Regions from separate parts of the Serpentinicella sp. ANB-PHB4 genome, predicted to be linked through region 2. Evidence: riboswitches for the same ligand, from Rfam matches in the RefSeq annotation. Region 2 holds a riboswitch; the other holds the start of a gene.

Region 1 (14,251 bases), on a different contig from region 2:
TATATGAATTTTATCGGGTCTTCTCACCAACTTTTGGCGGAGAATTTTATGTACCACGGCAATATATAGATTTAGATAATACACTGAGCCAGTTAAATCATGTAGTTGTTATCGATAGGAATCAGCAAAACCAAGCCGCCTTTGAAGTGACAGAAAACGGGCTAAATCTTATTTCTTATACCTTGTCAACTACAGGTATTCCAGGTGATTTTTCCTTTGAAACCACATTAGGAAGCTATAAGGCAATACAAAAAAGAGATCGTTTTCAGTATCTACAAAGTGGCACACAGGATATTGCAGGGTATGCGCCTTTTGCTATTCGTTTTACAGGAGGTGCTTACATCCATGGTGTTCCAGTAGCTTATGAAGAAGAAAATGGAGAAAAGATTGATCCTGGATTAATAGAGTACCTCCATACAATTGGAACTTTTCCACGCTCAAATATGTGTGTACGTAACTTTACAAGTCATGCAGAATTTTTATATAACTGGATGAACATCGAAGATGGGGCGGTTATTGTTATTGAATAGTAAAATAAATAATAAGCAGCATTCATTGCACTGAATCAAATTAAACATTTAAAAAATCTAACTTTCTATATCTAAGAAAGTTAGATTTTTTTAATAAATGTATTATTTTACATAGGTATTTTTTACTATTTTAGACAAAAAACAAGATAATACAACGGAAAAATGTTACAATTTCTATATAATTGCAGATATTTTGTGCATAGTGATTACTAAAAATTTTATAAAAGCATTCTGATTGAGTACATTCTTACGGGGTATTTTATATTATAATTAATACATAATAGAGGCAATAATTGATATTTTAAAGAGGGGGAAATGAAGTGATAAACAATCGTAAAACCAAAATAAATAAAAAAGCTTCCCCACAGGAAAAAGACACAAGTATATCAAACATTATTGAGCGAAATCAATTTATATTAGAAGGAACAAATGATGGTATTTGGGATTGGAATTTGCAAAATGGCGAATACTTCTTTTCTTCAAAAGAAGAGACAGTTAGTCAACCGTCTAGAAAAATTGATTCATTAGAGGGATGGAAAAATCTTCTTCATCCTGAAGATAAAGTAAAAGCAGTCAATATTTTAGAAGACTATCTAGTTAAAAAGGTTGGAATATACCAGAATATATATCGTATTAAAAAATCAGATAAAGAATATCGTTGGGTTTTAAGTCGTGGAAGAATACAAATGGATCAAAGTGGGAAACCTTTGAGAATTGCAGGATTACATATTGACATTACAGAGGAGATGGAATCAAAAAATAAAATGAATCAACAATTATATCAGTTGGCTTACTATGATCCGCTAACTGATCTGCCGAATAAAGCAAAACTCAATGTAGAATTTGAAGCAATGTATGATTTAAATAAAAGCGATCAGAAAGTTGCTATTTTTTACATTGATTTAGATAATTTTAGATACATTAACAATTTAGTAGGCTATGAGTTGGGTAATGAAGTAATTAAAAATATTTCAAAAAAATTAAAAGAAAAATTAAATAAAAAGTTTGTTTTGGGTAGAGATAGTGAAGAAGAGTTTATACTTTTATTATTCTACGATCACGAACGTGATTTATATAAAGAGGCTAATGAAGTGCTTAAAATTTTTAGATATAATCAGTTTTTGACAGGACATCAAATTTGTATAACTGCAAGCATTGGTATTGCCTTGTGTCCTGAGCATGCCCCCACCTTCAATGGCCTACTAGAGTATGCAGATACTGCGCTATATTATGCAAAAATTAAAGGAAAAAATCAGTTCCGAATTTATCAAGAGAGCATGCGAGAATTTGCCTATAAAGAAACCAGTTATATGCATGATATTAATGAAGCATTACAAACAGAAGCATTTTGTATGTACTACCAACCAATTTTAGAAACAGTGAAGGAAGAATTAGTTGGGTTTGAGGCACTAATACGCTGGAATGATGCCCAAAGAGGGTTCATTTCACCCTGTGAGTTTATCCCTATAGCAGAAAAAACGGGACAAATTCTACAATTAGAAAAACAAATTTTTGAGGCTGTATTTAAGCAAGTTGAGCACTGGAAAAAACAAACTAATAAGCGCTTTTTTGTTTCAATTAATCTCTCTCCAAAGGGTTTAATTAATAAAGGCTTAGTAAGTTTTTTAGAAGCATTAGTAAAAAAGTATTATGTAGAGCCATCGGATATAATTTTGGAAATTACAGAAACAACTTTATTAGAAGGAATAGAAGAGACTTTAGCAGTTTTCGACTTATTGAAACAAAAAGGTTTCATTATTGCTTTAGATGATTTCGGAACAGGGTACTCGTCGTTGAACTATTTAAAAGAATTACCAATATCTAAGCTAAAATTAGATAAATCCTTCATAGATTCTTTATTAGTTAGTGAGAAGGATCAATATATAACAGAGTCTATTATAGAATTATGTCATCGCATGAACTTAAAAGTTGTAGCAGAAGGTGTAGAATGTGAAGAACAAAGGGATATATTATTAAAATTAAATTGTGATTTAATGCAAGGCTATTTTTATTGCAAGCCCAAACCTGTTGCCGAGCTTGGGTCGTGGATAAAATAAAATTAAAGATCAATAGTTTAAATACTAAAAAAGTTAATATAATAAAATAAGGCTTTACAAAAGTAGAGCTTTATTTTATACTATAACTGTACTAATACAACTAACACACATATAACAGATAATACATAAAGTGAAATTAGGTTAATTTAATTTTTTAGAAAGGAGGAAGACGATGCTAGAGTTAGACTTGAGAAGCAGACTACCAATTTATGAGCAATTAGTTGAAAAGATTAAAACACTAATTATGGAAGATGTTTTAAAAGCAGATGAACAGTTACCTTCAGTGAGGACATTAGCCCAGGAGCTGACCATTAACCCAAATACAATACAAAAAGCCTATAAAGCCCTTGAGCGAGAAGGGTACATTTACACAGTGAAAGGAAAAGGAAATTTCGTTCAGAAGATAGAGAAAGGAGACCAAAGGGAAAAGCTTATGTTACTTAAAACGGAATTAAAAAAAATATTATCGGAAGCAATATACTTAGGCATGGGTAAAGATGAAATTTTAAAGGTAATTGAAGAAGTAGAAAATAATGTTGGGAGGGATCAAAATGATTAGTGTTAGAAATCTGACAAAAAAATACGAGGGATTTGAAGCTATTGATTCAGTAGACTTATCTGTGAAGAAAGGGTCCATTTATGGCCTTTTAGGTTCAAATGGTGCAGGAAAAACAACCTTATTAAAAACACTAGTTGGACTGTACAAACCAAATACTGGTGAAGTTTTAATTGATGAACAACCGGTATTTGAAAATATAGCATTAAAAGAACGGGTTATATTTATTTCAGATCGTTTATATTTCTTTTCGTCCTATACCATAGAAGATATGGCAAAATTTTATAAAAGCATTTATCCTAAGTGGAATGAGCAGAGGTACCGTAATCTAAAGCAAGTATTTAAAATAGACTTTAATAGAAAAATTAATCGACTTTCTAAGGGGATGATGAGACAGGTAGCTATATGGTTAGCCCTATCTGCTATGCCAGAAGTACTGATTTTAGATGAGCCCTTAGACGGATTAGACTCTGTCATGCGACAAAAGGTAAAAAACCTTTTATTTCAAGATGTAGCCGAGCGCTCCTTAACAATTATTATTTCATCCCATAATTTAAGGGAATTAGAAGATCTATGTGACCATGTAGGTATTTTACATCAAGGAAAAATGATTGTAGAAAAAGATATGGACGATTTAAAAAAGGATGTGCACAAAGTACAAGTGGCCTTTAAAGAAGAAGTAAAACCACAAGCATTAGAAGAACTAGAAGTTTTACACAAAGAAACCAAGGGGAGCATACAAGTCTATATTGTGCGGGGGGAAAGAGAAGGGATTATGCATCACTTTAGTAAACTAAACCCTGCGGTGTTAGATGTATTACCTTTAAGTTTAGAAGAAGTATTTATATACGAAATGGGGGATACGGGTTATGAAATCGATCACATCATATTTCAGTAAAGGCATTATTAGGAATGAAATTAAAAGACTATACTGGGTACCGATTTTGTACTTTATCGCATTGTTTTTAACTGTACCCCTTCAAATTATTATGGAAGTTCAAAGATATTTACCGAATCTAGAAGAAAATTTAAATAGTATTAGAATACACCAAAATATATTATACTTTAATAGTGGTATCATAATGGTTTCTATTTTCACTATTCCGGTGGTTGTAGGGTTATTGCTTTTTAGATACCTACAAAATAAAGATAGTTCAGACATGATTCATAGTTTACCAATAAAAAGAGAAGGACTTTTTATCAGTTATGTATTAGCTGGAATTGGATTTATTGTTGTACCGATACTGCTTACCGGGATCATTATCCTAATCATACGAGCTATTTTTGATCTAGCAATATTGTTTACTGTTAAAGAAGTTTTCGTATGGATTGGTACAATGATTTTAGCAAATCTAATTATGTTTGCCAGCACCGTTTTTGTTGGAACAGTGACGGGGATAACAGTGGCTCAAGGAATATTAACTTACATTGTATTATTACTTCCTGTTGGGTTATACACACTAGTTTTAAACAACATGACAATGTACCTTTTTGGATTTAATTGGGAAAGTTATGAAAGATTAGGTTACACAGGAATGGAAAGATTATCGCCCATTATTCGCTTAGGCGGACTATTTAATAATATGTTCACAGCAAAGGAAGCTATTGCATATTCAGTATTCATTTTAGCTGTGCTAGGGATAGGTTTATATATTTATAAAGAGAGGAAGCTTGAGAACAATCTACAAGTCATTGTTTTTAACCCATTAAAGATTATATTTAAATACGGCGTAACGTTTTGTGTCATGCTTGTAGCGGGATTATATTTCTATTATGCAACAGACGGAAACTTAACTTGGGTATATATAGGGTATATTACATTTTCTCTACTTGGGTATTTAATCGCAGAAGGCATTTTACAAAAATCTGTACGAATTTTTACAAAAAAGCTTTTTGTAAATTATGCGATTTACGGTCTAATAATTACAATATTAGTAAGTACACTAGCCTTTGATGTGGTCGGGTTTGAGGGAAGAATACCAACTAAAGAAGAAATACAGGGTGTTTACTTAGGGCCAACCCATTACAGTTATGAAAGAATGAAAGAAAGTGAATCATTCAACTTTATTTACAGAGAAGAAGAAAATATAGAAAGAATATTAAATATGCACCAAACCATTATTGATAACAAATGGAATATCAAAGGAGCATCCCACCGAAGAGATACTAGACAGTTCCATATTGTATATGAACTAAATAATGGAGAAAACTTTGTAAGGACTTATAGTCCAGTGGGTAGCGAGTTTTACGAAGATTACTACGAGCCATTGGTTGAATCAAAAGAGCATAAAATAAATAATTATCCGGTACTTAATACTGCAGTTAAATCCATGCAAAGAATTCAAATCAATAGTTATACTAATGGGGGACATGTAGCAATAACGGACCCAGATGAAATAAAAGAGCTAGTAGAAGCACTAAGAAGAGATATTTTAGAAGCAGACTATGAAACCATTGAAAAATCAGGAAGATGGGGAGACATCAGTATTCTACTTGCCCAAGGAGAAGAAATGGAAAGTCTATATGGTGAAGTGATCCAAGAAATCCATACAAATTGGAGTAAAAACTTTAAACATGTAGACCAATGGCTTGAAGAGAAAGGCTACCTAAATGAAGTTAGGCTTACAGAAGATCAAGTAGCTTATATTGTCGTTGAGGAATTTCAGGGTGGATCAAGAGTAGGTTTTGAAGATAGAGATGACTCAAACACAATAAAGCGCTATGAGACCAGTGATAAAATCAAAATCAATGAGGCCCTTAAAAAATCAGGAAATTATCACAGAGGAGAACTACGATACCAAGTAGGATTTTATGATGAAAAAAATAACATGATTACCCTTGAAAACTTTTTTGAAGGAAGTGTTCCTCAGTATGTAGAGGACTTCTTTAACTAACAATTTAACAAAGAAAATATAGAGGGGAAATTCTCCCCTCTATATTAAATTAATAGAGAGCAGGTTGAACAATGTATCGTATTGACATCGTACCAATAGGTAGTCTATTATTAGTCCTTTATATAATATCCGACTTTTTCAAACACAAGAAAAGTAAGCTACTAAAACGAATAGTTAGATATAGCTTTATTTTCTATTTATTATATGTGGTACAGGTGACCACTGGGGGCATTAATATACCGCCATTAAGAGAATATCGAGGGATATCTTATCAATTAGTCCCATTTAAGTTTTTACAAGATTGGGTAGAAATGTATAATAGAGGCGGAACTGACTGGTTTTTTTTGAATTCTGTTAAACTATCTTTATATAATTTAGTAATGTTATTGCCATTAGGGATTTATTTTCCGGTTTTATTTCACATAAAAAGCTTTAAAAAAGTGGTCCTATACACAATGCTTACTTCTTTAACCATAGAAATTTACCAACTTATTTTTTCTTATTATGGACTCGTTCTTTTACGCACAGCGAATATAGATGACATAATTTTAAATACAGTAGGAGGCATCATTGGATATTTTATATATAGAATAGTTTTAAGTAAGTGGATTCATCGGTTTATTGCATAGTATAATCCAAATTAAGGAATGATGATTATTGTCGAATTTTGCTGTTAAATACTTGTCAAATTAAAAGTAAAAGGTTATAATGAAAACAAGAAAATTAAATAACATTTAATTCTTCAGGGCAGGGTGAAATTCCCGACCGGCGGTTAAAAGTCCGCGAATCAATATTTTATTGATTGAACTGGTGAAATTCCAGTACCGACAGTAAAGTCTGGATGGGAGAAGAGCGAAATAAAACTGTGATTCTACATGCCCAAGGGATTTTTCTTTTGGGCATTTTGTGATTTATTTCACAAACTTAAAACACACTGTTCTCCTCAACTTTAATGATATTATTAGGAGGAATACTTATGCAAAATGTAAATGGATCTATAGGTGTGAACAAAAAAACACTACTAACTACGAGTAATCTAGTTAAAATTTCAATGCTAGCAGTAATTGCTTATGTATTAATGTTGATACATTTCCCGTTACCAATATTTCCGGGATTTCTAAAAATTGATTTAGCAGATGTACCAGCACTAATCGGTGGATTTACCCTAGGACCAGTTGCGGGAATGCTTATTCAATTACTTAAAAATATTTTACATTTGATAACCAAAACCTCAACAGGAGGAGTAGGTGAGCTTTCAAATTTTATTGTTGGGACAGCCTATGTTGTACCAGCGGCTTTAATTTATCGTTATAAAAAAGACAAAACCCACGCAATAATCGGAACATTAGTTGGGACAGTTATAATGTCTTTTGTAGGCGCATTATCAAATATCTATTTGATTATTCCTTTTTATTCGAAAATCATGCCTATCGAAAATATTATTGAGATGGGAACTGTTGTGAACAGCAGAATTGTGGATATAAGAACACTAGTTATCTACGGAGTAACACCTTTTAATATTTTCAAAGGATTACTTATTGCACTAATAACATTACTTATCTATAAAAAGATTTCTCCGATTTTAAAGAGATAAAGTAAAAGACCCTAATCAACCAATGATTTGGGTCTTTAAACTAAGAAACTTTGGAGGAGATAAGGTGGCATTATTAAACTTATTTCTGCAACCTCTGACTAAAACCTTGTGAAAAAGATGCTAGTAATGCTTTACGTCTAGACTCATCTAACGGGAGATAGTATTTAAATTCTAAACACGTATCGTGGTTAGGCCCTTCTGGTAGTGCAAGTAATTTAGCAAATATACTACTTTTTTTTGTATCCACTTTAGTTTTTATCATAATATAATCCACCCTTCATTAAAGTTATTTGGTTAGTTCGTACCTACTAATAGAGCAAAGATTATGCCAGACTTTTTTTAGAAAGTAGAAAAAAGAAAGTGAGTGCATGGAGTAGTTGAAATTTAGAGGTTTATCTTTTAAAAAATTATGTTAAATATTAATAATTAAAATGATATTTAGGATTTTAAAAGGAAAAAATATCTTAAATAAAAAAAGGTTTGATGCAAATTTGCATCAAACCTTTTTTATTTAAATTTCAAATCAGGTAATATAGAGAATTGTATAGGTTACATGTAAATGTTGTGTAAATGCAACTGTTGCAATTACACAACAAACGCTACTGTTTTTGGTATTTTCTTCTTTTTCTAACAAAGGTAGAGGGATCAATTTCTAACGCTTTAGCCGCTGCACGAACATTTCCAAACTTTTCATAGGCTTTATCAACTAATTTCTTTTCGATATTCTCAACAACGGTTTTTAATGGTTGTAAATCCTCATCTATATTAATACTAATAGAGTTGTGTTTTTGGTATAGCTGTTTAGGAAGATCTTCTAATCCAATTTCTGAATTAGGACTAACAACTATTGTTCTCTCAACGATATTTTTCAACTCACGTACGTTGCCAGGCCAATCATATTTTATAAAACAATGATATGCTTCTGCTGAAAACTTTTTATTAAGATTATATTTATTATTTATTTTATTTGTAAAAAAGTAGATTAAAGGAACAATATCCTTTTTTCGTTCTCTTAAGGGTGGAATTGAAAATGGTACAACATTTAATCGATAGTATAGATCTTCCCTAAACAGTTTGTTTTTTACCATGTATTCAAGGTCTCTATTTGTTGCTGCAAGTATTCTAACGTCAATTTTGATAGGTTTTACACTACCAACTCTCACAATTTCATTTTCCTGTAATGCTCTCAGTAGTTTTACTTGTAGCTCTAAGGGCAATTCACCAATTTCATCTAAGAATATAGTACCACCTTCAGCTATTTCAAAAAGGCCGGGTTTTCCCTCTTTTTTTGCTCCTGTAAAAGCACCTTTTTCATATCCGAATAACTCTGATTCTATTAAATTTTCAGGAATGGCTCCACAGTTTATTTTTACAATAGGTTTATCCTTTCTGCTGCTATTCTGATGAATAAATCTAGCAACTTCTTCTTTTCCGACACCGGTTTCTCCTAATAGTAGTATAGTAACATCTAATTGCGATACCCGTTGTGCTACTTTGAGTAACTCTAGTATCTTTTCATCCTCAACAACCATATGATCAGTTTTTATAATTTGTTTTTTCAACTCTTCAATAGTTGAGAAATACTTTTCTGTAAGTTCACGATTTTTTTTTAATTCATCCTTTAAATTCACTAGTTCTGTTACGTCGCGAACATTGGTAACAACTAGTGATATATCTCCTTGTTCATCGAAAATTGGCGTCCCGGTTACTAAGGCTTTTGTACCATTTGAAAATTCTTGCTCTATAGTGGTTCTAACTCGTTTTTTTAGAACTAATAGAGATACCGATTCTGAAAGATAACCTTCTTGTACCAGTTCTTTCATATTTCTGCCTAATATTTCTTCTCGCTTTATGCCACTGATCCTTTCATAGGCTTTGTTTAGTTTTAAGGTATAGCCCTGACCATCAGTTATGTATATACCATCGTATGATGACTCAAGAATTTCATCTAATTCATTAGGAAGTATCTTTTTAAATTTTGTTTGCATAAGATCACTCCTCAAAGAGCTTTTTACTATACTATTTTCGTTATAGAAGTTTCTAATTCCTCTTAATTTCAAACAGTTAAAATATTCATTTATCTTTATACCAATAGGTAAAAAAGTCGATAGTTAATAGTAGTATGAAAAACTTTAGATTAATTTAATACAAATTGGGTAATTCTTAAAAAGAGATTGAAGTAAAAAATTGCAATTACAGTAATTACAGTATCAAAGGGTGTTATAGGTTATAACGATTAACCTAATATAACTATGCAATTTTCTTAAATAACAAAGGAGATGAGTAAATGACGAACTATTTATTTTTAGAATATCCTAAATGTACAACTTGTAAAAAAGCGAAAAAATGGTTAGACGATAATCAAATTACATATGAACAAAGGCACATAGTAGAAAACAATCCAACAGAGGAAGAACTTAAACAATGGATTAATAAGAGTGGATTACCTATAAAAAGATTTTTTAATACAAGTGGTAAGATGTATAAAGAAATGAAGTTAAAAGATAAGTTAATAGAAATGACAGAAGCCGAACAAATAAAGTTATTATCAACTAATGGAATGCTAGTAAAACGACCATTGTTAATAGGTGACAGTTCTGTACTAATAGGATTTAAAGAAGAGGAGTGGAAGAATATAAAATAACAAGTACACCCTGTAAGGTTTAAAATACCTACAGGGTGTACTTGTAGAAGTTTAAGGTTCATAAGGGTCTTCTTCATAATCAAATTCAAATTTTTCAAAGGTTGATTTATTAGTAAATTGATGCTTATCTTGATTTTTTAGAGACTTTAATCGATCATAGTAATCTTCTTCATTATCGTAATCATTAAATCTAATAGTACTCAACTCCTTAGTTTAATTTAGTAAATTTTATCACATTATTAAAGGTATTGTCTAACATATTGTATTTTGAAAGTATGATGATATAATTCTATATAAATGAAGCATATTCTTAAACAAACATGTACAGCACAGCACTATATTTTTATCAAATTAATATTCAAATGTAAAGGGTATGAAGCACATGATAATATTTTGGAGTATTATATTAATTGCTTTTTTAATGCTACTTGGCTTGAGTTATTACTTTTCAACCCTTGTAGTCTATCCGAAAACGATAACCCGTCAAAAAAGTTATTTATATGAACTGGAAAAAGAAAATTTTGACGAAAAATGGTTTAACGAGTTAGATAAAGAAGAAGTAGTAGTAGACTCGCCATATGGTTATCAATTAAAAGGTATATTTATAAAAAATCACAATTCAAAAAAAACGGTTATACTTTGTCATGGTATAACCGTTACAATGTTTGCATCTATTAAATATATAAATATATTTTTTAAAAGTGATTATAACGTGCTAATTTTTGATCATAGAAACCATGGTAACAGTGGTGGTAAAAATACTACCTTTGGATATTTTGAAAAGTATGATCTTAAAATTTTTACTGACTGGGTTTTTGATCGAATAGGTGAAGATAGTATGATCGGCTTACATGGTGAATCAATGGGGGCTGCAATTGCACTCCAAAATGCAGGTGTTGATTCAAGGATAGGCTTTGTCATTGCTGATTGTCCATTTTCTAATCTAAATGAACTCTTAAAAGTTAGATTAAAAGCGGATTACAGGCTGCCAGCCTTCCCTATTTTAAATATTGCCAACTCAATTATAAAATTAAAGAATGGATTTAATCCTAAAGATATATTGCCTATAAAAGATGTAGAGAAAAGCGATATTCCTATGTTTTTTATTCATGGGGAAAAGGATGACTATATACCAAGTGAAATGAGTATTAAAATGTATAATGTAAAGCAAGGCATAAAAAAGAGTTTCTTTCCTGAAAATGTAGAGCATGCAAGAGCCTATGTGAAAAATAAGAAAGTGTATGAAGTTTTAGTTAGAAATTTTATAGAAGAAATAGAAAGTATAACTATTTATAAAAGTAAAAATAAAGATAGTTGAATATATTACAAATATGTGTTAAGATAAAAAGGTTAGTTTATTAGTAAATAAAGCAAATTAAGTATAGACAAATTACTTTTTAAATTAAAAGGAACAAGTTAGATGCCGATTCTTTTTAAAGAGATAACATATAAAAACTGTTGAAAGTAGGTTTTTTCTATTCTTGGATTTTCAATGATAAAAATTGAAAGATAATATGTATTAGTCTAAAAAATGAAGTAGCTTCTTAAATAAAGATGTTACATACCTTTGCGGAACATGGATTAATAATAGATTATTAATAAGCCTTTTATTTGCTAACATATGACTATGTTAGCTTTTTTAATTAGAATGAATCTGAAAAGAAGCTAGAAATAAAAAGAAGGTAAAAGGAGGTGTCAATATGACACAACAAATGGTGTTAACACTAATAGGGTTGTTCCTAGTAACCGCCCTAACAAATATATTTGCAACTTTAAAAAGCATACTATTAGCAAAAAAAATTATGAATCCAGTCTATTTTTTAGTTTTTATGGATGCCATTATCTTTGCTACTGTAGTTAGTAAAGTTGCTAATTCTGACGGTGTACAGTTTGGAGTTGCCTATGCATTAGGCAAAACCTTAGGCGTATTTATTGGAGGAAAAATTGAAGAAAGATTAGCCTTAGGGATATTAGAAGTAGATGTGTTTTTAAATAATAAGAATAAAATGGTTGAGATAGCTGAAAAATTAAGAGACGAGGGCTATACAGTAAACAACTATTTAGTACGAGGAAACCATGGCCACATAAGACATAAGATAGAAGTTGTCATCAAACGTAAAGAATTTAAAATACTTGAAACAATAATGAATGATTGTGGTGTAACAGATCCAACGATGAAGATTAAAAATCTTAATAAAGTTGAAGGAAAAATTACAGTATCAAGAGCTTAAGATACCAAATGACCTGGAGGCACTATGAAAACACAAGACATAATAGATAATAATATTTTTAAAACCTTTTTAAAATATGTGTCGTTTAATGTAATAAGTATGTTAGGTATGTCATTATATGTACTAGCAGATACCTTCTTTATAGCTAACGGTGTTGGAAAAGAAGGCCTAATTGTTCTAAATTTAGCGTTACCTGCTTTTATAGGTGGTATTAATGCATTGGGATTAATGCTGAGTATGGGTGTTGGAACAATGTATTCCATATATTTAGGTAAAAATGAACCCAATAACGCAAATAGCGTATTTACTCAAGTAATGATATTGGCGTTATTTTTAGGGAGTATTTTAACAGTACTAGGCATTACTTATTCAAAAAATATTATTGCGGGCTTAGGAGCAAGTGGGGACCTGATCCCTTTAGCGAATGAGTATATAAAAACCCTTTTTTTATTCTCATTTGCCTTTATATTTAACCATATTATAATTAGTATGATTAGAAATGATGGCAATCCTAAATTAGCAATGATTGCTATGCTTACAGGAAGTATAAGTAATATTATTCTTGATTACTTATTTATATTTCCCCTTAATATGGGTATGTTTGGTGCAGCATTAGCTACAGGTCTAGCGCCTATTATTAGTCTAGTAATTTTATCTTCCCATATCTTTACTAAGAAAAATAATTTTAAGCTTATTAAAACAAAGGTTAAACGAAGTGAACTATCAAAGGTTGTTTTTATTGGCATACCAACTTATATAACGGAGTTTTCAACTGGAATTGTTTTATTTGTCTTTAATATAGTAATTTTAAGAATTATAGGAGATATTGGAGTTGCTGCTTACGGGATACTAGCTAATATTTCATTTGTATTTATTGCAATTTTCATTGGAATAGGACAAGGTATTCAGCCAATCATAAGTGTTAGCTACGGTGCTGGGAAAATGGGTTATATAAAAAAGATACTGTTATATGCATCATATTGCACAGTATTAATAAGCTGTATTTTTTATATAATTTTTATCTTATACCCAGACCCAATTATTGCTGCCTTTAATGCAGAAAATGACATGTTATTACATGAAATTGCAAAACAAGGGATGAGGCTTTACTTCCCAGGCTTTATTTTAATTGGATTAAATATTGTTATCATTTCATTTTTCTCTGCGATCGCTAAGCCAAGACAGTCGTTTATTGTTTCCATTTTAAGAGGTATGTTTTTAACAATACCAGCAGTATTAACACTACCTCATATATGGGGGATAAATGGGGTATGGCTTTCAGTTCCAATTGCAGAATTGATAACACTAATTATCGGCGTAAGGCTAATATATCTATATTTCCGATATGAAATTTCAGATAATAAAATTTGCTAACAAACAAAAGATTCTCGGTGAAGGCAGGAGAATCTTTTATTTTTGTTATGGATAAGATAGGAAATTTTAAGATAAATAAAAAATATGTTAATATAAATATATTGCAAATGACAATGTCTGAAATTGAAAATCAGTTGACTGCAAAATCATATACAAAAGGTGAACGGTATGTACAGGTGTTTTGAAGAAATACAAGATAGACTAAACGAACAACAAAAAGAAGCAGCACAGCACGTAGATGGCCCAGCCATTATATTAGCCGTTGCAGGCTCAGGAAAAACAACAACTCTTTGCACTAGAACTGCAAATTTAATTTTAAATCATAGAATCAATCCAAAAACCATTATGACCTTAACTTTTTCAAAAGCTGC
Region 2 (7,412 bases):
CAAGATGAATTCCTGAAAGTAAAAATATGATATTAATAATACCCACTAGTGTGAGGGTAAATATAATTATTGGTAAAGAAGTGAGCGCTACAGCCACACCTACAGCTAAAGAGTCTATTGCAAGAGCAATACCTAGAAAGACTGCTTCCTTTGTATCGATAATTCCTGATATATCAAGATCAGCCCGAGAAGGGTCCCTTAATACATTTATACCAATACCTAATGAATCAATGCTAATCATTGCTATTGGGGTGGATTGGGAAACTTTATGTGGAGGATATTTATAATTTAACCAGCCTTGAATTAGTAGATAAGATCCCATGGTAAATAGAATACAAGCGCCGATAATCTGAGTCCATATTTCCGGGACAAATTTAAGCAGCATATTTCCAGCAAAAAAGCCTAAGGCTAGAAAACTGACTGAAAGGAAATCAAGGATAATTAACGAGAGGATGGGAACCTTAATTTTTTTCACACCATAAGCCACACCAACACTCAAACTATCTATACTGATTGCGATTGCAATTAAAATACCTTCTATCATAAAATCCCCTCCTAAGGATACTGTTCAATTCCATATTATGTAGGAATGATAAAGGCGTGCTATTTACAAAAATATTTTTAGAAAATATAATGGAATGAATATGTGTAAGAAAGAAGGAATCTAAATGAATATTAATAAGAAAGAAAAAGTATTGTCGACACTAGCAATTTTACTAACTGTTTTTTTCTGGGGGATATCTACATCAAGTAGTAAGATAGCCATTGCCGAAGTGCCTCCATCAACGTTAGCTTTATTAAGGTTTACCATTGCATCAATTATTTTATTTACTATAAAAAAAGCTAAATATAAAAAAGAAAAGTTGAAAAGAGGAGATATACTCCCCGCAATGCTATGTGGATTGGTAGGCGTAACAATTTATTTCAATTTTGAGAATTATGGGGTTAGTTTGATAAGTGCTGCAAACGCAACGATTTTATTAGCTGCTGTTCCTTTATTCACCATTATCTTAGAAAGAATTGTTTTCAAAACGCCTATTGGCCTACAAAAAGGATTAGGAATATGTCTTTCTATACTAGGGGTGTCTTTTGTAATTAGGAACTCTTTATCAATAAATACAAATATGCAAGAGATAATAGGCTCACTTTTATTAATTGGAGCAGCTTTAAGTTGGGCTAGTTATTCAATTTTAAGTAAAAAATTAGATGGTAAATATCCAACAGTATTCTTGACTTTTTATCAAAATTTATTTGGCGCCATATTTTTGATCCCATTTTCCTTGGTGGAACATAGTAGGTGGCAGCCAATTTCACCGTCAACATGGATACATATCTTGTATTTAGGTGCTATTTGCTCGGCATTATGTTATTTTCTCTATCTATTTGCATTAAAAAATTTAGGGGCATCCTCAACCAATGTATACATAAATCTAATGCCTTTTGTTGGGGTGTTTGCTGCTAATATTATGTTAGGAGAACAATTATATCCGTTACAGCTATTAGGAGGAATAACAATAGTAATCGGTGTGTATATCGTAAATGCAGAAAAATCAATTTTAGTGAATAAGGTTGCAAAGCCGAGGGAAAGTTAAAATAAAAAAGCTTGTAATTGAATTTATGGTGTGCTAATATACGATTAACAAATAAATAACAATGTCCTTCAGGGCGGGGTGAGATTCCCCACCGGCGGTAACGTATAGCGAAGCCCGCGAGCCATTATGGTTGATCTGGTGTGATTCCAGAGCCGACAGTATAGTCTGGATGAAAGAAGGTAGCAGGAATTTACAATAGGTATATTGTAGGTAAAATTTCCGCAAATGTGTTATGTAATTTTACAAAACATGCCCTGAATTTATTAAATTCAGGGCATTTATTTTTTTAGAAAAATTAAAGTCCGTTTACAGGAGGTGTAAAATGGATAAAAAGTATATGGAGAGAGCATTACAACTAGCTGAAAAAGGTTGGGGTAAAACAAGGCCAAACCCATTAGTAGGTGCGGTGGTTGTAAGAGACGATAAAATTCTAGCTGAAGGATATCATCGCTACTATGGTGGCAATCATGCCGAAGTAGATGCTTTGGAACAAATAAATTATGATGCAAAAGGAGCAACAATATATGTCACCCTTGAACCCTGCTCTCATTATGGCAAGACACCACCGTGTGTGGAAGCGATTATTAAAAGTAAGATAGAAAAAGTAGTTGTTGCCTTAGAAGACCCAAATCCTTTGGTGGCAGGGCGTGGAATCAGCATTCTAAGAGAACATGGCATACAGGTTGTAACCGGTGTTATGGAAAAAGAAGCAAAGTTATTAAATGAAATTTTTATAAAATACATAACAACAAATCGACCTTTTTGTATTTTGAAAACCGCAATGACCTTAGATGGTAAAATTGCAACAAAGCAAAAAAACTCGAAGTGGATTACTGGAGAAGCATCTAGAGCATACGTTCATCACATTAGGAATAGAGTGTCTGGAATTATGGTAGGAGTAACTACAGTCAATGAAGATAATCCAAAACTGAATACACGGATTCCGGGAGTTGAAGTAAATCATCCAACGAGAATAATTGTTGATGATAAAGCATTAAGGATTTCACTGGATTCCTATGTTGTTCAAACTGCTAAAGAACAAAAAACAATTGTTGTAACAACAGAGCAAGCTTCTAAAACAAAGGTAGATGCATTGATTAACTACGGCGTTGATGTGGTATTAACAAAAGAGAAATATGGACTAGTTGACTTAAATGATTTGATGACTATACTGGGTGAAAAAAAGATTGATAGTATTCTTCTAGAAGGTGGAGGCACATTAAACTACTCTGCTCTGGAGTCTAATGTTGTAGATAAGGTCATATCCTTTATTGCCCCTAAAATTGTAGGGGGGAGAGAGGCTATTACTCCTGTAGAAGGGGATGGACTCTCAAAAGTAGACGAGGCCTTTTTAATTGAGGACGTATCCTTACAAACAATAGAGAAGGATATTCTTATAGAAGGTTATGTAAGAAAGGAAGATAACAAATGTTTACAGGAATAGTTGAAGAGATTGGGCGAGTTAAACAGATTCATCGGAGTGGGGATGGATCAAGTATGATAATTGAAGCAACAGAAGTTTTAAAAGATGTAAAACTAGGGGATAGTATTGCTACAAATGGTGTATGTTTAACCGTTAATAGATTTGAAACAAATTCATTTCAAGTCGATGTTATGGCTGAAACTATTAGGAATAGTAATTTAAAAGATTTGAAGCAAGGCAGTTTGGTTAACTTAGAAAGGGCTGTGGCTGTAGGTGATCGATTAGGAGGCCATATTGTAAGTGGTCATATAGATGGGGTAGGAATGATTAGTCAATTTGAAAAAGAAGACAATGCCACATGGATAACAATTAGTGCGGCACCAGAGTTATTAAAGTACATTGTTTTAAGAGGATCAATCGCTGTGGACGGGGTCAGTTTAACTGTGGCGTATGTCGATCATGAGTGTTTTAAAATATCAATGATACCTCATACAAAAGATGAAACAATATTAATTAACAAAAAAATCGGGGACCTTGTTAATTTAGAGTGCGATATGATAGCCAAATATATTGAAAAAATGGTCAACATAACGAAGATGGAATCAAAACCTGAGAAAAAAGATATTAGTATGGATTTCCTAAAACAAAGTGGATTTTTATCCTAATTTAAGGAGGGCGAATATGGGTTTTAAATTTAATACAATTGAAGAAGCAATTGAAGATATTAGACAAGGTAAGATTATTGTTGTTGTTGACGATGAAGATAGAGAAAACGAAGGAGATCTTGTTGCAGCAGCAGAGCTAATCACACCAGAAATGGTCAACTTTATGGCGAAGTATGGTAGAGGGCTTATCTGTTTACCTATGGTTGAAGAACAAGTTAAACAAATAGACTTACCCCAAATGGTAACCAATAATACGGATAACTACACCACTGCTTTTACAGTATCCATAGATGCAGTAGAAACAACCACCGGAATATCAGCCCATGAAAGGGCTCTAACAATTAAAAAAGCCGTTTCAAAAGAAGCTAAACCTGAAGATTTTAAAAAGCCAGGACACATATTCCCATTGTTAGCTAAAGAGGGAGGCGTTTTGGTCCGGGCTGGGCACACTGAAGCTTCAGTGGATTTATCAAAAATGGCTGGATTACACCCTTCAGGTGTTATATGTGAAATAATGAATGAGGACGGTACCATGGCTAGAGTGCCACAACTGATGGAATTTGTTAAAGAGCATGATCTTAAAATAATTACAATAGCAGATATGATTGCTTATAGAAGAAAGCATGAACAGGTAGTTGAAAGGGTAACGGAAACAGCTATGCCAACAAAGCATGGTGACTTTAAAATAGTAGGATATGAAAATACAACCAACGGAGAACATCATGTAGCCTTAGTAAAAGGTGAAATTAATAAAGAGGAACCGGTTTTAGTAAGGGTGCATTCAGAATGTTTAACTGGAGACGCATTTGGTTCTTTGCGTTGTGACTGTGGCGACCAATTTGCTGCAGCAATGAAAAAAATAGAAGCGGAAGGTACGGGTATACTACTTTATATGAGACAGGAAGGAAGAGGTATTGGTCTGATCAACAAACTTAAAGCCTATGCCCTCCAAGATAAAGGGTATGACACAGTTGAAGCAAATCTAGAACTAGGATTTCCTGATGATATGAGAGACTACGGTGTTGGTGCACAAATTTTAAAAGATTTAGGTGTTAGGAAAATCAGATTAATGACAAATAACCCTAAAAAAATTGTTGGACTAGGTGGATATGACCTTGAGGTTGTAAATAGAGAGAAAATACAAATGAATCATAATGAAAGAAATCAATACTATTTAAAAACAAAAAAACAAAAACTAGGACATTTACTAGAATTCAAGGAGGAACAATAATATGAACGTATTTGAAGGGAAATTAGTCAGTGAAGGTATGAAATTCGGCATTGTAATTGGTAGATTTAATGAGTTTATAGGCTCAAAATTGTTAGATGGGGCAGTGGATGCCATCAAAAGACATGGGGGCTCTACAGACAACATAGATTTAGCATGGGTACCTGGGGCTTTTGAAATACCATTGACAGCTAAGAAAATGGTTAAATCAAATAAATACGATGCAGTTATTTGTTTAGGAGCCGTGATTAGAGGAGCCACACCACATTTTGAGTATGTGTCTAGCGAAGTAACAAAAGGGGTGGCATTGGTTGGCCTAGAGTCAGAAATACCTACTATTTTTGGAGTGCTAACAGTAGATACAATAGAGCAAGCCATAGAAAGAGCTGGAACAAAAGCAGGAAACAAAGGGTTTGAAGCAGCTGTAACTGCTATAGAAATGGCAAACCTATATAAAGAAATGTAAAAAATAAGTTATAAGGGAATGCGTATATATGCATTCCCTTATTTTATTATTGCAGAAGCATACTAACAAAAAAGTTATAAATAGGTAATACTATTTTAATATTTGACTTGTGATAAATATCACAAAGCTTTATAATAGTTTGGTAAAACGTTTTAATTATTATATTTTGCATTTGAATTGTACATTATAATCATTGGGTTACACCTTGCGATTTGTAATGTGTATAAAATGCTACACTACATATTGTGTAGACACTAGATAATGGGTATTGAATAAACAAGGAGGACAGTTGTATGAAGGATGAGAAAGATGTGGAAGTAGATTCACTAAGTGAAAATCATGAAAATGATTTGGTGCTAGAATCAAATGAGCAACAAGAAGTGAATGAAGTGGAGTCCGACAACGAAGAAAAGGAAGAATTAGATAATCAACCGGATGACCAACTGAATGAACAAAGTAATAAAGAAGATACGAAAGAAAGTGATGAAAATGAAGTGAAAGAAAAACTTTCACCGGTAAAAGATAGTACTAAATTTAATATAATGCTAGCATATTCTATTTTCTTTATGCTAACAGCATTTATTTTTAATAGTCCATCAGAGATCATAGAAGGTTTAAAAAATCTGACCATAGCCCAAAGTATTCTTGTAAGTGACTATATGGCTATTGGTAACGTAGGAGCCGCGCTATTTAACTGTGGACTTTTAATGTTGATCGCTACGCTAATTGTAAAAATAAATAAAGTAGAGTACAATGGTCCGATTATTGCCGCTATCTTTACAATTGGAGGATTCGCCCTATTTGGAAAAAATATTTATAATATTTGGGCAGTATTATTAGGGGTGTTAATTTATTCTAAACTTAAAAAAGAGACCTTTAGTAAATTTATTGTAGTAGCTCTATTTGGTACAGCCTTAGGCCCATTGATCAGTCAGATTACTTTCGGGTATGATATACCAATGGTGCCAGCAATTTTAGTAGCCAATGGTGCAGGGGTATTGGTAGGATTTGCTTTGCCTGCGTTAGGTGCTCACTTTGTAAAGTTTCACCAAGGTTTTAACTTATACAATATTGGTTTTACAGCTGGGATGGTTGGAACATTATCAATGGCAATATTACGAGCTTTCGGATTTAATCATGATACATTAGGGATTGCAGCAGAAGGGTATAACACAGTGTTAACGATATATCTTTCAATTATATTTGTTTCTATGCTTATTATCGGTCTTATATTTAACAACAAATCCTTTAAAGGTTATAAAGCGTTACTAGGGAGATCTGGTAGAGCAGTAACTGATTTTGTTATTCTAGATGGGTTTGGTTTAAGCTTTATTAATATGGGTATATTAGGTTTTATAACGATGATTTATATACTCCTTGTTGGTGGAGAACTAAATGGGCCGATAATTGGTGGTATCTTCACTATTATTGGATTTGGTGCCTTTGGAAAACACACAAAAAACATTCTACCTGTATTAATCGGTGTGTTTTTAGCAAGCAAGCTCTTTGTTTGGGATACCAATGCAATGGGGCCATTGCTAGCTGCACTATTTGGTACAACCTTAGCCCCTATAGCCGGGGAATTTGGATGGAAATTTGGTATGCTAGCAGGATTTATGCATATGGCTATGGTAATGAACGTAGGTTATCTACATGGAGGTATGAATCTTTACAACAACGGATTTTCAGGAGGTATGGTCGCTGCATTATTAATACCTGTAGTAGAAGCCTTTGTTAGAAAGGAAGAGTCGCTATGATAGATGAAAAAATCAAATCAATAAAAGTAGTAGATGAATTAATGAATCATTGTTACAAACTAGGTTTATCAAAAATGAATATTAATGTAGAAGTTATAGATAATGGGATTGATATTACCATATTGGGAGACTGCCATGGAATATCTAAGAAAGAGATAGAAACATTAAATGAATCTCTGAATGTCCCAAGACAAGAAGCAGTAGAAGACTATTACTGGGAGCTGTTAGGGGCTGGAGATCAGGATGAGTTAAATTTAGTTGGAATGGTAAGTGAAGATGGC

What was found. Region 2 has a riboswitch for FMN ahead of ribD (bifunctional diaminohydroxyphosphoribosylaminopyrimidine deaminase/5-amino-6-(5-phosphoribosylamino)uracil reductase RibD). Riboswitches for the same ligand answer to the same signal wherever they lie in the genome.
Region 1: another riboswitch for FMN. It lies ahead of RH915_RS02955 (ECF transporter S component); the one in region 2 lies ahead of ribD (bifunctional diaminohydroxyphosphoribosylaminopyrimidine deaminase/5-amino-6-(5-phosphoribosylamino)uracil reductase RibD).

Annotation. Positions count from the first base shown of each region.
Region 1 is NZ_JAVKGO010000002.1:72,846-87,096, forward strand. It holds gene RH915_RS02925 (L,D-transpeptidase family protein) at 1-530, shown strand, start outside; gene RH915_RS02930 (bifunctional diguanylate cyclase/phosphodiesterase) at 851-2,587, shown strand; gene RH915_RS02935 (GntR family transcriptional regulator) at 2,760-3,146, shown strand; gene RH915_RS02940 (ABC transporter ATP-binding protein) at 3,139-4,041, shown strand; gene RH915_RS02945 (DUF6449 domain-containing protein) at 4,013-6,037, shown strand; gene RH915_RS02950 (VanZ family protein) at 6,109-6,666, shown strand; FMN riboswitch at 6,772-6,894, shown strand; gene RH915_RS02955 (ECF transporter S component) at 7,014-7,631, shown strand; gene RH915_RS02960 (hypothetical protein) at 7,711-7,893, opposite strand; gene RH915_RS02965 (sigma-54 interaction domain-containing protein) at 8,231-9,619, opposite strand; gene RH915_RS02970 (Spx/MgsR family RNA polymerase-binding regulatory protein) at 9,919-10,275, shown strand; gene RH915_RS02975 (hypothetical protein) at 10,327-10,479, opposite strand; gene RH915_RS02980 (alpha/beta hydrolase) at 10,658-11,593, shown strand; gene RH915_RS02985 (DUF5698 domain-containing protein) at 11,976-12,506, shown strand; gene RH915_RS02990 (MATE family efflux transporter) at 12,531-13,880, shown strand; gene RH915_RS02995 (ATP-dependent helicase) at 14,049-14,251, shown strand, end outside.
Region 2 is NZ_JAVKGO010000009.1:570-7,981, reverse strand. It holds gene ytaF (sporulation membrane protein YtaF) at 1-544, opposite strand, end outside; gene RH915_RS08170 (DMT family transporter) at 669-1,592, shown strand; FMN riboswitch at 1,653-1,777, shown strand; gene ribD (bifunctional diaminohydroxyphosphoribosylaminopyrimidine deaminase/5-amino-6-(5-phosphoribosylamino)uracil reductase RibD) at 1,915-3,036, shown strand; gene ribE (riboflavin synthase) at 3,021-3,680, shown strand; gene RH915_RS08155 (bifunctional 3,4-dihydroxy-2-butanone-4-phosphate synthase/GTP cyclohydrolase II) at 3,697-4,911, shown strand; gene ribH (6,7-dimethyl-8-ribityllumazine synthase) at 4,913-5,374, shown strand; gene RH915_RS08145 (DUF1576 domain-containing protein) at 5,668-7,131, shown strand; gene RH915_RS08140 (hypothetical protein) at 7,128-7,412, shown strand, end outside.